DNA from 2 places in the Mesorhizobium sp. P2_A8 genome. Region 1 is predicted to be linked to the other one. Evidence: riboswitches for the same ligand, from Rfam matches in the RefSeq annotation. Region 1 holds a riboswitch; the other holds the start of a gene.
What was found. A riboswitch is a leader RNA that binds a small molecule or an ion and turns the genes downstream of it on or off. The one in region 1 is predicted to bind glycine.

Region 1 (7,627 bases):
CGTCATGCCTGCACCGGCTGCGGCGTCCACATGCACGGGCCGGTCGAGCGTGATCATCCATTCAAGGGCCTGTCCTTCATCCATCCTGAGCGCTTCGAGGAGGACGGCTGGTCGCCGCCGGGCTTCACCGCCTTCGTCTCGTCGATCATCGAATCCGGTGTCGATCCGAAGCGGATGGACGGCATCCGCGCGCAGTTGAAGTCCATCGGGCTGGAGCCCTATGACTGCCTCAATCCCGGCCTGATGGACTATATCGCCACCTGGACGGCGAAGAAGTCCGGCGCCTTGCCGGCGTAACAGCCGATCGGATCACATCCATGGGGCCGGACGAAATCGCCCGGCCCCATATTCATTGGAACCCACGATGCCCGCACCGTCAATTCTCGTCGACGCCGATGCCTGCCCGGTCAAAGCCGAGGTCGAAAAGGTCGCCGAGCGCCACGGCGTCGTTGTCACCTATGTCTCCAATGGTGGCCTGCGGCCTTCGCGCGATCCGATGATCCGCAACGTCGTGGTGTCAAAGGGCGCCGACGCCGCCGACGACTGGATCGTCGACAATGCGCACGCCAACGACATCGTGATCACATCAGACATTCCGCTCGCCGCCCGTGCGGTGGCGCTCGGTGCCCATGTGCTCGGGCCGACCGGGCGCCCTTTCACACCGGAAACGATCGGCATGGCGGTGGCGATGCGCGACCTCAAGCAGCATCTGCGCGAGACCGGCGAAAGCAAGGGCTACAATGCCAGCTTCGCGCCGCAGGACCGCTCGCGGTTTCTCGGCGAACTCGACCGCATCTTGCGGCGCGCCCTCAAATCCGCCACACCGCAGTAGAAACCGAGCGCCATCCAAGGGTGGGACCGCCATGGCTGCCGAAACCCCGACGAAGAACCCCATGCAGCGCCACATGCTGTTCGCGATGTCGTTCGGCTTCGGCGTTGTGGCACTTGTCGTGGCGTTGCTGCTGCATGCCTCGCTCGCCTATTCGATCGGCGCCAACGCATTCTTTGCCGCCTACGTCATCCTTGTCGTCGCGCAGATGCCAAAGTTCACCGGCAGGTATCTGAGCAAGAATGCGCGCGCCACCGACCAGCCGGTGCTGGTCATCTTCGCGGTGACGCTTGTCGTCGTCGGCGTTGCCACCTTCTCGCTGTTTCAACTGATCAACCAGAAAGACAGCGCTCACCCTGTCGAGCTTGGCTTTGCGCTTTTGTCGATCCCGCTCGGCTGGTTCACCATCCATGCCATGGCAGCGCTCCATTATGCCCATGTCTACTGGATGGACGGCGATGCGGTCGACGCCGAAACCAAGAAGAAAATCCCGGTCGGCGGCCTGCTGTTCCCAGGCGACAAGCGGCCGGAAGGCTGGGATTTCCTCTACTTCTCGACGGTCATCGGCATGACCGCGCAGACTGCCGACACCAACATCTCGACAACGCATATGCGTTGTGTCGTGCTTGTCCATTCGATCCTGTCGTTCTTCTTCAACACGGTGATCGTCGCCGCGGCCGTCAATCTCGCGGTCAGCCTGGGCAGCCCATAATAATTCCGTGATCGGATGAAACATCGGTTTGGTTGGCGACGTATCAGGAGGACAATGAACGCGCAGGCCACGCCGCGAGGCCGGGAGACGAGACAAGATGGAATCGGTTGCCAGAAGCCAAGCCGCCGCCGGACCGGATGCGCCCGCTTCGAATGACACAACGCTGATCTATCGGCAGTCGCGCTGGACGCGGCTGACGCACTGGATCTGGGCCATCTCGCTGTTCTTCATGCTGCTGTCCGGCCTGCAGATTTTCAACGCCCGCCCACAGCTCTACATCGGCAAGCAGTCGGGCTTCGACTACAACAACACCATCTTCGCCATAGGCGCCGAAAACACCGACGCCGGCACGCGCGGCTATACCGAAATCTTCGGGCATCGCTTCGACACCACAGGCGTGCTCGGCTGGTCCGGTCCGGCCGGCAACGAAACGGCGCGCGGCTTTCCGTCCTGGGCGACCATCCCGTCCTATTATGACCTCGGCACCGCCCGCGTCATCCATTTCTTCTTTGCCTGGATACTGACCACGACCTTGATCGTCTGGCTGGTCGCCAGCACTGTGAATGGCCATCTGCGTCGCGATCTGGCGCCGCGCCTCGACGATCTCAAGCGCCTGCCGCAGGACATCGTCGACCACGCCAAGCTCAAATTCCACCACACGCGGGAATACAACACGCTGCAGAAGATGGCCTATGGCGGCGTGCTGTTCGTGCTTTTGCCGCTGATGATCATCACCGGCCTGGCTATGTCGCCCAGCATGAACTCGGTGCTGCCGTTCCTCAACGATCTGCTCGGTGGCCGGCAGACGGCGCGCACCATCCATTTCACCGTCATGGTGCTGCTGGTCGCCTTCTTCGTCGTCCACATTCTGATGATCCTGGCTGCTGGCCCGATCAACGAACTGCGCTCGATCATCACCGGCTGGTACCGCACCGATCCTCCCGCACAGGGCGACAATTCCACCGAGAGGAGTGCGTGACATGGGTAAGTTCCAGATCAGCCGCCGGAAATTCCTGACGGGTGCCGGCCTTGGCGCCTCCGGCATCATGCTGTCGGGCTGCGACGCTTTCGACAGCCAGCTTAGCATTGGCAGCGGCCTGCGCAGCTTCCTCGAAAACGCCAATGGCCTGACATACCGGGCGCAACGCCTGCTTGCCGGCCGCGATGCGCTGGCGCCGGAATTCACCGAGGCCGATATCCGCCAGCCGCAGCGGCCGAACGGCGTCACGGCGCCGGACGACGACGTCTACAAGGGTCTACTCGCCAACAATTTCGCCGACTGGCGGCTGGAGGTTTCGGGTCTTGTCGAAAAGCCGCTGTCACTTAGCCGCGAGCAATTGATGACCATGCCGAGCCGCACCCAGATCACCCGCCACGACTGCGTCGAAGGCTGGAGTTGCATCGCCAAATGGACCGGCACGCCGCTGTCGCTGGTGCTCGACCAGGCGGTGGTCAAGCCGCAGGCCCGCTACGTCATGTTCCATTGTCTCGACACGATCGACCGCAGTCTCTCCGGCGACATCAAATACTACGGCACGATCGACCTGATCGACGCCCGCCACCCGCAGACGATCCTTGCCTATGGGCTGAATGGCAAGCCGCTGCCGGTCGAGAACGGCGCGCCGCTGCGTGTCCGCGTCGAGCGTCAGCTTGGCTACAAGATGCCGAAATATCTCTACAAGATCGAGCTGGTCGACGGCTTCGCCAATGTCGGCGGCGGCAGGGGTGGCTATTGGGAAGACAATGGCTACGACTGGTACGGTGGAATCTGAACCGCAAAGCGCAAGATGATGATCGGCCCGGGGGCGTAGCGAGCGCCGCCGCGTGTTCAGGCTACCTTGTCGAGCAGCGGCTTCAGCGCCGGGTGGATTTCTGGCGAGGCATGCTTGATCAGGGTCAGCAGCGCGCGCTCGTTCTCGTACAGCGGCCTGTCCGCCCCGATGTGCTCGATCAGCCAGCTGGCTTCGCCGGCATCGATCGTCTCGGCGCGGCGCGCCAGGGCTTCAGTCGCCCTGTTCTTGGCTTCCCACTCGGCCTCGATGTCGTCGGGGGACCGGTAGGCCTCCATGATGCCGGCGAGGCCGCCGGAGACCATGCGGCTGAAGAAGCCGCCGATTTCCGGATCGGCGTGTTCCAGGAAGGCATCACGGCGCAGCGCCACATCGCGTGTCGGCGCCTCATAGCCGGCCGAGCACATGACGAAATTGGCGATCGCCTTGACGAACAGATCGTTCCAGGACGGATCGTTCTCGGCCTGGGCTGTCCGCTCATTGATCTTGAACAGCACTTCGGCCTCGGCACGGGTGATGGCGATGTTGCCGTCACCGCCATGTGCGTGGAGGATCCGGCGCAAAAGCTCGACCTCCGCCTTGGCGATCAGTCCGGGAACCAGCGCACCGCCAAGCATGAGCGGCCCCTTGCCGTCGATGACGGCGTGGGCGACCTGCTCCAGCGCATAGACGCAAAGCTGGCTCAGCGACGATCTCGCCTCTTCCAGCACATGGACCAGCAGCTCGAGTTCGGTGCGGCTGTCGACCATGCCGTCTCGCGAGATCGTGCGGATCAGCCACTCGGCATTGTCCTGCGAGATGTAGCCCGACGGCTTTTCCTGGTGGACGATGTAGTCGGTGACCGCTTCGACGAAAAAGCCCGGCCATTCCTGGCACTTCTCCTTCGCCGTGGCGTCGAGCGCGAACAGTGCCTCGGCCTCGCCGCGCGTCACCACGCCATCGCCGAACACTTCATGGCGCAACATGGCCACGTCTTCCCTGGTGATGCGGCTTTTCGAGGTCAGCCCCGCCACCGGCGCACTCATGATCAATTCGCCCATTTGTCGTCCCCGTCCGCTGCCGGCAAGCGCCGGCGCAAAGCCTCATGGCTGCCAACATATCAGCAGTGTCTTGAAAATCCGGCAAACGGCGTGGTTAGCGAAGACTTGTCAGCAACACGTCGCAGGCAGGTGACAATGTGTCGTCGACGGGCTATGGATGACGAGTCGAGGGCTCTTGCGAGTCCTACCTGTTTGCGGGAGAGAGCAGCGAAAGCTGCCGCCGAAGGGGAAATCGCCCGAAATCTCTCAGGCAAAAGAACCGTAGACGGGAAAGACACTCTGGAAAGTCGGGGCTTGCCCCCGCGCCGAAGGTGTAAGCGCCGCTGACAGAGTTCCGGTTGCGCGAGTCTCTCAGGCTTCAGACAGAGGGGCACGGACTGGTCGCCATTCGCGGCCGATTGCGTGCGACTCTGGAGATGACATGACGGGCGACGACACCAAACACCTTCCCCTGGAAGATATCCACGTAGCCGCCGGTGCACGCTTTGGCGCCTTTGCCGGCTGGTCGATGCCGCTGACCTATCCGGCCGGCGTCATGAAGGAGCATCTTCACACCCGCGAGCATGCCGGCCTGTTCGACATCTCGCATATGAAACTGTTCGAGATCAGCGGGCGCGAAGTGGTTGCGTTGCTCAACCGCGCCTGTCCTGTGGATGCCGGCGCGCTCGAAATCTCGCAGTCCAAACTGTCCTTCTTCCTCAATGAAGCAGGAGGCATTCTGGACGACCTGATCGTCACCAGGCTGGGCGACCAGCGCTTCATGGTGGTCGCCAACGCAGGCAACGCCGTGGCCGACGAAAAGCATTTGCGTGCGCTTGCCGCGGATTTCGACGCCAGGGTCGAGCCACTCGATCGCGTCTTCCTTGCCGTCCAGGGCCCGGAAGCCTGGGCAGCCCTTTCCCGCGCCGGCATCGAGACCGGCTCACTGCTGTTCATGCATGGGGTCGAGCCACGGCAGAACTGGTTCATGAGCCGCTCCGGCTACACCGGCGAAGACGGTTTCGAGATCGGCCTGCCAGAGACAGATGCGCGCGACCTCGTCGCGAAATTGCTCGGCGATGAGCGCGTGCTGTGGATCGGCCTTGCCGCTCGCGACAGCCTCCGACTGGAGGCTGGGCTGTGCCTGCACGGCCAGGACATCACACCGGAGACCGACCCGGCCAGCGCCGGACTGACGTGGGCGATCCCGAAAGATATCCGCGCCTCCGGCGCTTTCATCGGCGCCGACGCCCTGCGAGCCGCCGTAGAACGGGGACCCGCGCAAAGGCGGGTTGGGTTGAAGCCGGAGGGCCGCCAGCCGGTACGCGCCGGCGCCGCGCTCTTCGATGCCGACGGCAATCCCGCCGGTCATGTCACGTCAGGCGGCTTCGGCCCCTCGGCCGGCCATCCGGTAGCCATGGGTTATGTCGCAACGCCGCTGGCAAAGCCCGGCACACGGGTTTTCGCCGACGTGCGCGGCACGAAAATCCCTGTCGATATCAGCTCCCTGCCCTTCACACCGCATCGCTACCGCAAAGGATGAATCCGATGGCAAAGACCTATTTCACCGAAGATCACGAATGGCTCCGCGTCGAGGGCGGCATCGCCACGGTCGGCATCACCGACTACGCGCAGGAGCAGCTTGGTGATCTCGTCTTCGTCGAACTGCCCGAAACGGGCAAAAAGCTCGCCAAGGGCGATACCGCCGTGGTGGTCGAGTCCGTCAAAGCGGCATCCGACGTCTACGCGCCGGTCGACGGCGAAATCACCGAGGCCAACGGCACGCTTTCGTCGGATCCATCGCTGGTCAATTCGGCGGCAACCGGCGCCGGTTGGTTGTGGAAGATGAAGCTGGCCAATGAGAGCCAGTTGGAAGGCCTCATGGATGAGGCCGCCTACCTGGCCCACATCGGCTGAAAGCAGGACCAAAAAAGATGACCGCAGCACTCACCCCCTTCTCGGCCCGCCACATTGGCCCCGGCCTCAACGATGTCAGAGCCATGCTGGCCGTGATCGGCGTTCCCTCGGTTGAGACGCTGATCAGCCAGGCCGTGCCGAGATCGATCCGCCTCGACTTGCCGCTGAACCTGCCCGTGCCGGCCAGCGAAGCTGAAGCCCTGGCCGAATTGTCAGCGACGATGGCAAAGAACACGGTGTTGAAGAGCTTCATCGGCGCCGGCTATCACGGTGTCGATGTGCCGCCGGTGATCCAGCGCAATCTGTTCGAGAACCCGGCCTGGTACACGGCCTACACGCCCTACCAGGCCGAGATCAGCCAGGGCCGGCTCGAAATGCTGTTCAATTTCCAGACCCTGGTCGCAGAGCTGACCGGTCTGCCGGTGGCTTCGGCCTCGCTACTCGATGAAGCCACCGCCGTCGCGGAGGCGGTCGGCATCGCGCTGCGCCATCATCGCGACAAGCGCACCAAGGTGGCGCTGGCCGGCACGCCGCATCCGCAGACGCTGGATGTCGTGCGCACCCGCGCAGAACCGCTCGACATCGAGATCGACGGCGAGACGATCGACGACAACACCGCCGCCCTGCTGGTCTCCTGGCCGGACACGTTCGGCGTCTATGGCGACCACAAGGCAGCGATCGAGAAGGCTCGCGCCACCGGCGCACTGGTCATCTTCATTGCCGATCCGCTCGGCCTGACGCTGACCGACGCACCGGCGAAACTCGGCGCCGACATCGCCGTCGGCCCGATGCAGCGCTTCGGCGTGCCGATGGGCTTTGGCGGCCCGCACGCCGCCTATTGCGCCGTCTCCGACAAGCTGACCCGGCTGATGCCCGGCCGCCTCGTCGGCCAATCGACCGACAGCAAGGGCCGCCCGGGCTATCGTCTTGCGCTGCAGACGCGCGAGCAGCACATCCGCCGCGACAAGGCGACCTCCAACATCTGCACCGCGCAGGCGCTGCTCGCCAATATGGCGACGGCCTATGCCATCTGGCACGGCCCTGCCGGATTGCAGGCGATCGCCGGACGCATCCATGGGCTGGCCAACCGCCTGGCCGCCGGTCTAAAGGCATCAGGTGTTTCGGTGCTCGGTGCCAGCCGCTTCGACACGGTGACGGCGGAGGTCAAAGGCAAGGCCGCGGCAATCGCATCTGCCGCTGAAAAGACCGGCCGGCTGTTGCGCATCATCGACGCCGACCATGTCGCCGTCTGTTTCGACGAGACCTCGACCGATGCCGATGTGGAGGCGATCGCCGCGCTGTTTGGCGCCAAGGCTGGGACCGCCGCTGCCAGCACCGTGCCTGGCAAGCCGCGTGGCAA
Region 2 (7,627 bases), on a different contig from region 1:
ACAGGACGACCAGACCGCACCGATCGAGGCCGCCGCCAGCATGGCGGCCACAGTCTCAGGCATGTTGGGCATCATCGCGGCGATGCGGTCGCCCTTTTTCACCTTGAGCGACAGGAAAAGCTGCTGAAAGCGCGAGGTCAGTTGGTGCAGTTCGTTCCACGACAGCCGCCGCTCGATCTTGTCCTCGCCGCGAAAGACGATTGCGTCAGCAGAACCGGTCTTTTTCAGCAGGTTCTCGGCGAAATTCAGTGTCGCATCGGGGAAGAAAGCGGCGCCGGGCATCTTGTCGCCATCGACCAGCAGGGTCTCACCCTTGTCGCCGACAAGCTCGCAGAAGTCCCAGACAAGGCTCCAGAACGCCTCGCGGTCGTCGATCGACCAGCGATGGAGCGTAAAATACGACCCCAACGAGAGGTCGAAGCGAGAAGAAGCCTGGGCTGCGAAGCTGGATAGTGGGCTCTGCTCGATCTGGCAGGACTTCGGAGCCCAAAGTGGCGCCCGTGCTTCTTCAGTCGATATCATCGTTCAGCCAACTCAATATTACGAGAACAATTGCACGGGATTTGACCGACGTTAGAGATCGCGGGCGACAAAAGCCTGTCTCGCCCGCGGGTCGGCGAGCCCCCTGGTCACGGAGCAAGTCGGTCAAATCACCCAGTAGTGGTGGGCTTGATCCGCTTAATCCCGTGACCTCGGCCTGCAAGCAAGGTCTTGAGATCGATTTCGGGATCGCCAACAATCGCAGGGGGGATTTGCCGGCTTGTACGGCTTTTCCTTGCCGACTATCGTCATAGCCGCACACTCCGCCTGCTCAATGGCATTGCCAACGCTCTCAGCCTGATCCGCGCACCCTTCGGGAATGACGCACGACCAGCTCGCTAAGCTAACATTAGAAAGCCTACAGCCGTTCGATAGGGCGTTTTGCGCAAAAGGGCCGCCATTGTGAAACAAATGCCCCATTCAGCGGCGGAAAGTGAAATGCAGACCAATCGCCTACCGTTTGCCCGACGGGCGATGATTTGGCGACCATCTGCCCCGAAGCGCCTACTTATCAATACGCGATGCGCCGTATAGCTGGCGAAAAAGCCTCCGCCTGCTGATAGAGTAGTATGTTTCACCGACTGGAGCGAACTGCGCCAGGCGTTGCATCCCGATCTCGTTTTTGGAGGAAAACTTATAGCATCTGGTGTCAGTGTTAAGGTGACCGGGGCGTTAAGAACGCTACGCGGTGCGTAAGCTGAAACCCGTCAAAAGCGGGATCAAAAAGGGGAATATCATGTCGATCATCATTACCCGCAGACTCCTCATCCAAGCAGCCTCCGCAATAGCCGTGGGGGTTATCGCCTGTCAGGCGAACTTTGCATCAGCTCAAACCAATCCAGGTCCGCTTTCCCAAAGGATAGCGAAGGGCGAGCCGATCCGGCTCGGTTTTTCCGATGAAGTACCCGGCGCATACCTCGGCAAGGATGGCAAGCCCACCGGCTTCGTCAACATAATGACTTTGGGCATCCTGAAGAAGATGGGGTACACCAATATCGAGTCGGTGCAGACCGAATGGGGTGGGCTGATACCAGCCTTGCAAGCTGGGCGATCCGATATCATCACCGGTGGCATGTTCATCCTCGCCTCGCGATGCAAGAATGTGGCCTTCTCCGAGCCTATCTTCAAAATGTCAGATGCATTTATTGTTCCGAAGGGCAACCCGAAGGGTCTTCGCAACTACGATGACGTGAAGAAGAGCGGGGCCACAATTGTTGCCGCGACCGGTACGGCCAACATTGAAAATGCCAAGGCCGCTGGCGTTGATCCTGCCAAGATAATGGAAGTGCCGAGCCCCGTTGAGCTTCTTGCTGCGGTCAAGGCAGGGCGTGCGGACGTTGGAGCGAGCACATCCGTCGTAGTGGAGCAACTTGCGTCCAGCACGAATGGAGAGCTCGAAGCAACTGATCCCTCGGCGATGCCGAAGGAACTTTTCAACTGGGGCGCGATTGGCTTCCGGAAGGAAGACGCCGATTTCATCCCGGCTTTCAACAAGGCTCTTAAGGAATATCTCGGTTCTGACGAGATGATGAAGGCTGTAGCTGAGTACGGCTATAGCAAGACCCTGCTGCCCGGGGACGAAAAAGCTGAATGGATCTGCGCAAACAGGTAGTCAATCTCATGCGGCGAACCTAGTGTTAGGTTCGCCGCGCCTATTTGGTAGCAAATGCCCTCACGGGCGAACGCTCCAGTTGAACGGCGCTGGAGGGAAAGCTCTAGCGGCATGTCATATTTTGAGTTCATCAGCCAGTATGGCGAACGCATTCTGAGCGGGACACTCGTCACGATCATATTGACGATCATCGCCGCCGCCTTGGCTATTTCGATTGCGCTCATTGCTGGCTTGATGCGTTTATCGCCAAATCGCTTTGTCCGCAGTGTCGCGGCCGTGTATGTCGAAATTTTTCGAGGCACCTCCCTGCTCGTGCAGCTCTACTGGATTTTCTTTGTTCTGCCGCTCTTCGGGTTCACTCTTGAAAAATTCACGGCTGGTTTCATCGCGGTCGGCTTGAACCTCGGCGCTTACGGATCGGAATTGGTGCGCGGGGCAATTCTATCGGTTGCCCGCGGTCAGTGGGAAGCCGCGCTTGCACTCAACATGTCAGGCGTACAGCGCATGCGTCGCATTATACTTCCTCAAGCTCTCCTGATCATGCTCCCTCCCTGGGGCAATCTCATGATTGAGCTATTGAAAAGCACCGCCCTGGTCGCACTGATTGCCGTGGCGGATCTGACGTTTCAGGCAAAACAGATCAACTCCTCGACTTTCCTCTCGGCGCAAAGCTTCGGGACCGCCCTGATCATCTACTATGTCGTCGCTCGCTTCCTGATCACGCCCTCGATGAGATGGCTTGAACGGTTCATGGCGCGCAAGATGGGAGAGGCGTGAGGCCGTGCTGAATTGGGATTGGGATTTCACCTGGACGATCCTACCAAGGTTGCTATCAGCCACAGTCAACACGATACTTGCGGCTGGGCTTGGCTACGCGATAGCCGTTGTCCTGGGCCTCGTCCTGGCCCTTCTTCAGCGAACGCGGTCACCCATCTTCACTGCCAGCGTACGAGAAATCATCGAGTTCGTCCGCTCGACGCCATTGGTTCTGCAGGTATTCTTCGTCTTTTACGTCGCCCCTCAATTCGGCATCACGTTATCGCCATGGGTTGCCGGAATGCTTTCTATCGGCGTTCACTACGCGGCCTACCTGTCGGAAGTATATAGAGGCGGTATCGACTCCGTACCAAAGGGTCAGTGGGAAGCCGCAACATCTCTGAACCTCTCTACGACCAGGACGTATTTCCGCATCGTCATACCTCAGGCTCTGCCGCCATCGCTCGCTGGGATGGGGAACTATCTAGTCGGCATCTTCAAGGACACTCCGATCCTATCAGTCATCGGCGTTGCCGAGCTGATGCACGCAGCGAACTCCATCGGTGCGGAAACGTACCGGTTTCTTGAACCTTACACACTGGTCGGCATCATTTTCCTTGCGATATCGCTGCCGACCGCTGCGTTGATCAGAGCATTCGAAGGCTGGATGCGAAGAAAATTGGGACTAACCTGATGACCGATGAAACCCACGCATCTTTTCCGCTTCGCCTCGAAGGCGCCAACGTGCCCATGGTCAGCTTCAGAAAGGTCACGAAGCGATACGGGAGCCTCGTCGTTCTGGACTCGCTTGATCTGGACGTCGCCGAAGGAGAAATGGTCACCATCATCGGCCCTTCGGGATCTGGAAAAACGACGGTTCTCCGTACCTTGATGACACTGGATTCGATCAACGGCGGCGTGATTTACGTGGACGGCGAGCCGCTAACCCACATGTCCGACGGCACGAAACTCGTCCCCGCAAATCAGCGGCACCTGCGTAAGATGCGGTCGAAGATCGGGATGTGCTTCCAACACTTTCACCTCTTTCCGCACATGACAGCACTGGAAAATTGCATGGAGGGCCCGGTCAATGTTCTGGGCCTGTCAAAAAAGGAAGCCCGCGAGCGCTCGGAAGAGCTCCTGCGGATGGTCGGGATGGCCGACAAGCGGGATCAGCATCCTTCGCGCCTGTCCGGCGGCCAGCAACAGCGCGTTGCTATTGCGCGCGCCTTGGCTATGCGCCCCAAGGTGATGCTGTTCGATGAAGTGACGTCGGCGCTGGATCCAGAGGTGATCGGGGAGGTTACCGGAGTGATCAAAAAGCTGGTATCGGAGCACAACCTGACGATGTTGATGGTCACGCACCAGATGGGCTTCGCGCGACAAATCTCCGATCGGGTGAGCTTCTTCTACAAGGGTCGGATCGAAGAGCAGGGAACTCCCGACGAACTCTTCGGCGATCCGAAGAAAGAGCGGACCCAGCAGTTTCTCAGTGCGGTCCGCGAAGCCGTTTAGTGAAGTCGTTGACACACTGATCTGGCTCGTGTCGACCTCGAAGAACATCCGAAGATTTCGCTTTCATGGAAATGTCGAAGCTAGACGTGGAGGACCAACGCTTCGTTTCAAGGCGCCGGCCGCCCTGAGAATCCTCTGCACGACCGGAGGGCGGAAAAGCGATCCTCCCTGATTCTGAGCGGTGGCATCGATCGGAACCGAGTGAAGCAAACTGCCTACTTTCAAAATCCAAGAATGAATAATCGTACTCCGCCAGTCAGCCGCGCATGGTGAAGAACATGGAAGATATTGCAAAGGTGGAGCGTTTCACAGTATCAGAATTCCAATCTCGCGTTTCGCGGGCTCAACAGGCGATGAGGGAGCACCAGCTCGACGGGCTGCTCGTGTCGTCCATGGACAACATCCGATACTTCACTGGGATCGATTCCACTTTTTGGGAGAGCTACGCCAGACCTTGGTTCGTTCTCGTACGGGCTGAAGGCGATCCGATCGCCATAGTTCCCGAGATCGGCCGTTCGATTATGGAAACGCTTTGGGTGAAGGAGATTCGCTCGTGGCCGTCACCACGGCCAGACGACGATGGCACATCGCTCGTGATCCAGGCGGTCTCGGAGTTGCCACGCCGCTTTGGACGTGTCGGTGCTGAGCTCGGAATGGAGTTGCGCGTTGGCATGCCGGTGAGCCAGGTTCTGGATATTATGAAGGGGCTGCAGGGTGTCGAACTGGTCGACGGATCGAAAGCGATATGGCAGCTTCGTATGATCAAAAGCGAAGCCGAAGTCGCGAGGATCAGGACGGCCATCGATATCGCCGGGGGCGTATACGATACGGTTCCAGATTTCGTTCGCATCGGTGACACTGAAAAACGCATCCAGCGTGAGTTCCGGGCTCGCCTGAACTCAAGCGGCGCCAGTTCGATCCCGGTTGTGATCTGCCGCTCGGACATCGGCGGTCCTTTCGAGATCACCGGCGGCCCGCGCGACCGCAAGATCGCCGACGGTGACCTTCTCTTCATCGACACCGGAACCACGTTCGACGGTTACTACTGCGATTATGATCGAAATTACCAAGTCGGCGACGCAACCGATGCGCTACTGCAGGCGCACGAAAAGGTCTGGCAGGCAAACGAGATCGGGTTGAAGTCAGTCCGTGCCGGGGTTTCCGCTGCCTCCGTCTTCCGGGCAATGGCGAAAGTGCTCTCCTCTGGCGAGGAAGACCTGAACAGCAACGGGCGTATGGGCCACGGCCTGGGCCTGCGGGTCACGGAGCCGCCGTCCGTCAAAGTTGAAGACCAAACGGTGCTGCAGGCCGGGATGGTGTTGTGCATCGAGCCCGGGCTCGAGTACGAACCCGGCAAGATCGTTCTTCACGAGGAAACGGTGCTGGTGACCGAAGACGGCATGGAGTTGTTGACCAAGCGGGCCTCACGCCAACTGCCTCGGATCTACTAAGAAATCAAGCGATCGCCTCATGCGTTCTCCTTCCCGAAGGCGTGAGGTGTCCACGCTAACTTAAAGGCTCGTTTCGTTGCCGGGCACATTTTGCCGGGCACGTTTCGTTGCTCCGCACATTTCGCACTAAAACTCCGGCTGTCTGCGGTACTAATGCCGTGTCCACAAGGTGGAACGGGAGAGATCGGCGAGAGCCGGCGCCGACGGAGCAACCCCCCAAGGAAACTCTCAGGCACCAGTGACCGTTCGTGCCGGACAATCTGGAGAGAGGCGCCTCGCGCCCACCGAAGGGGAACGCCGGAATCCGGTCAAGCTCTCAGGTACCGAGACAGATTTGGGGATCGCCGCAGGTTCACGCCTGCAACCGTTGATCCATTGGAGTTCCTCAAATGCCCAGAATTGTCGTGATCGGCGCCGGTATCACCGGAGTGTCGACAGCCTATGCCCTGTTGGAACGGGGATACGAAGTCACCGTGTTCGAAAAGCAGCGCTACGCGGCGATGGAGACATCATTTGCTAACGGAGGGCAGCTCTCCGCCTGCAACGCCGAAGTCTGGAACCATTGGTCGACCGTCATCAAGGGTATCAAGTGGATGGCGCGAAGGGACGCCCCGCTCCTGATGAACCCTTCTCCATCCTGGCATAAGTACAGCTGGCTGGCGGAATTCATGGCGAACATCGGCCGCTACCGGGAGAACACGATCGCTACCACGCGGCTGGCGATTTTCGCCAGGCAGCACATGTTCGGCATCGCTGAGCGGGAAGGGATCGACTTCGACCACGTGCGCAAGGGAATCCTTCACGTCCATTACGACAAGGCAGGGTACGATCATGCGTCGAAGGTGAACGAGATGCTTGTCGAGGGCGGACTGGACCGCCATCCGGTCACCCCCAAGGAAATCGCCGAGATCGAGCCGGTGCTTTCCGGCAAGTTTCACGGTGGCTTCTACACGCCGTCGGATTCAACCGGCGACATCCACAAGTACACAGGCGGACTCGCTCAGGTCTGTGAGAGCAGGGGCGCGCGCTTCACCTACGATGCCGACGTGACCTCGATCACCAAGCGTGACGGGTTCCGCATCGCCTTCTCGACGAAGGGTGGCATCAAGGATGAGCTTCAGGCAGACGCTGTCGTCGTTTGTGCAGGTGTCCATAGCCGCACCATAGGCGCAATGCTGGGCGACCGGATCAACATCTATCCGGTCAAGGGCTACTCGATCACAGTCGATCTCGCTGACGAACTGTCCCAAGCTTCGGCTCCGTGGGTCAGTATCCTTGACGACCGGGCGAAGATCGTCACCAGCAGGTTGGGAACATCCCGGTTCCGCGTTGCCGGGACCGCTGAATTCAACGGCGCGAACCGGGATATAAGGGACGACCGTGTCAGGCCCCTCGTGGAATGGACGCGTACGCTCTTCCCAGGAGTTGCCACCAGTAACGTCATCCCGTGGGCAGGATTACGGCCCATGATGCCGAACATGATGCCAAAGGTCGGCAAGGGAAAGATCCCTGGAGTCTTTTACAATACGGGCCACGGTCATCTGGGCTGGACGCTCTCGGCAGCAACCTCGGCGGCGCTTGCCGAGGTCATAGGCGGGGAAATCCCGGTCGACCTGAGAGTGGCCGCATGAAGATGACTGACATATTTGCGGCTGGCGGCCTTCCCATCGAACTTGCTGGACTGAAGGTGGCGCGCGAACTGCGCGACTTCATCCGGGAGGAGGCCCTTCTACTGGTATCACGCCTGAAGCCT

Region 2: linked by a shared signal. The riboswitch ahead of AC1D10_RS35100 (D-amino acid dehydrogenase) and the one ahead of gcvT (glycine cleavage system aminomethyltransferase GcvT) in region 1 are both predicted to bind glycine.

Annotation. Positions count from the first base shown of each region.
Region 1 covers NZ_JBFUDB010000014.1:116,690-124,316, reverse strand. Annotated here, with positions in the region: gene gfa (S-(hydroxymethyl)glutathione synthase) at 1-297, shown strand, start outside; gene AC1D10_RS33500 (YaiI/YqxD family protein) at 365-832, shown strand; gene AC1D10_RS33495 (DUF1345 domain-containing protein) at 864-1,541, shown strand; gene AC1D10_RS33490 (cytochrome b/b6 domain-containing protein) at 1,639-2,520, shown strand; gene AC1D10_RS33485 (molybdopterin-binding protein) at 2,522-3,313, shown strand; gene AC1D10_RS33480 (hypothetical protein) at 3,370-4,371, opposite strand; glycine riboswitch at 4,557-4,643, shown strand; gene gcvT (glycine cleavage system aminomethyltransferase GcvT) at 4,793-5,893, shown strand; gene gcvH (glycine cleavage system protein GcvH) at 5,899-6,267, shown strand; gene gcvP (aminomethyl-transferring glycine dehydrogenase) at 6,285-7,627, shown strand, end outside.
Region 2 covers NZ_JBFUDB010000020.1:2,241-9,867, forward strand. Annotated here, with positions in the region: gene AC1D10_RS35070 (acetoacetate--CoA ligase) at 1-522, opposite strand, end outside; gene ehuB (ectoine/hydroxyectoine ABC transporter substrate-binding protein EhuB) at 1,277-2,152, shown strand; gene ehuC (ectoine/hydroxyectoine ABC transporter permease subunit EhuC) at 2,264-2,929, shown strand; gene ehuD (ectoine/hydroxyectoine ABC transporter permease subunit EhuD) at 2,934-3,602, shown strand; gene ehuA (ectoine/hydroxyectoine ABC transporter ATP-binding protein EhuA) at 3,659-4,423, shown strand; gene AC1D10_RS35095 (M24 family metallopeptidase) at 4,702-5,874, shown strand; glycine riboswitch at 6,040-6,129, shown strand; glycine riboswitch at 6,132-6,209, shown strand; gene AC1D10_RS35100 (D-amino acid dehydrogenase) at 6,264-7,505, shown strand; partial or broken gene AC1D10_RS35105 (malate synthase G) at 7,508-7,627, shown strand, end outside.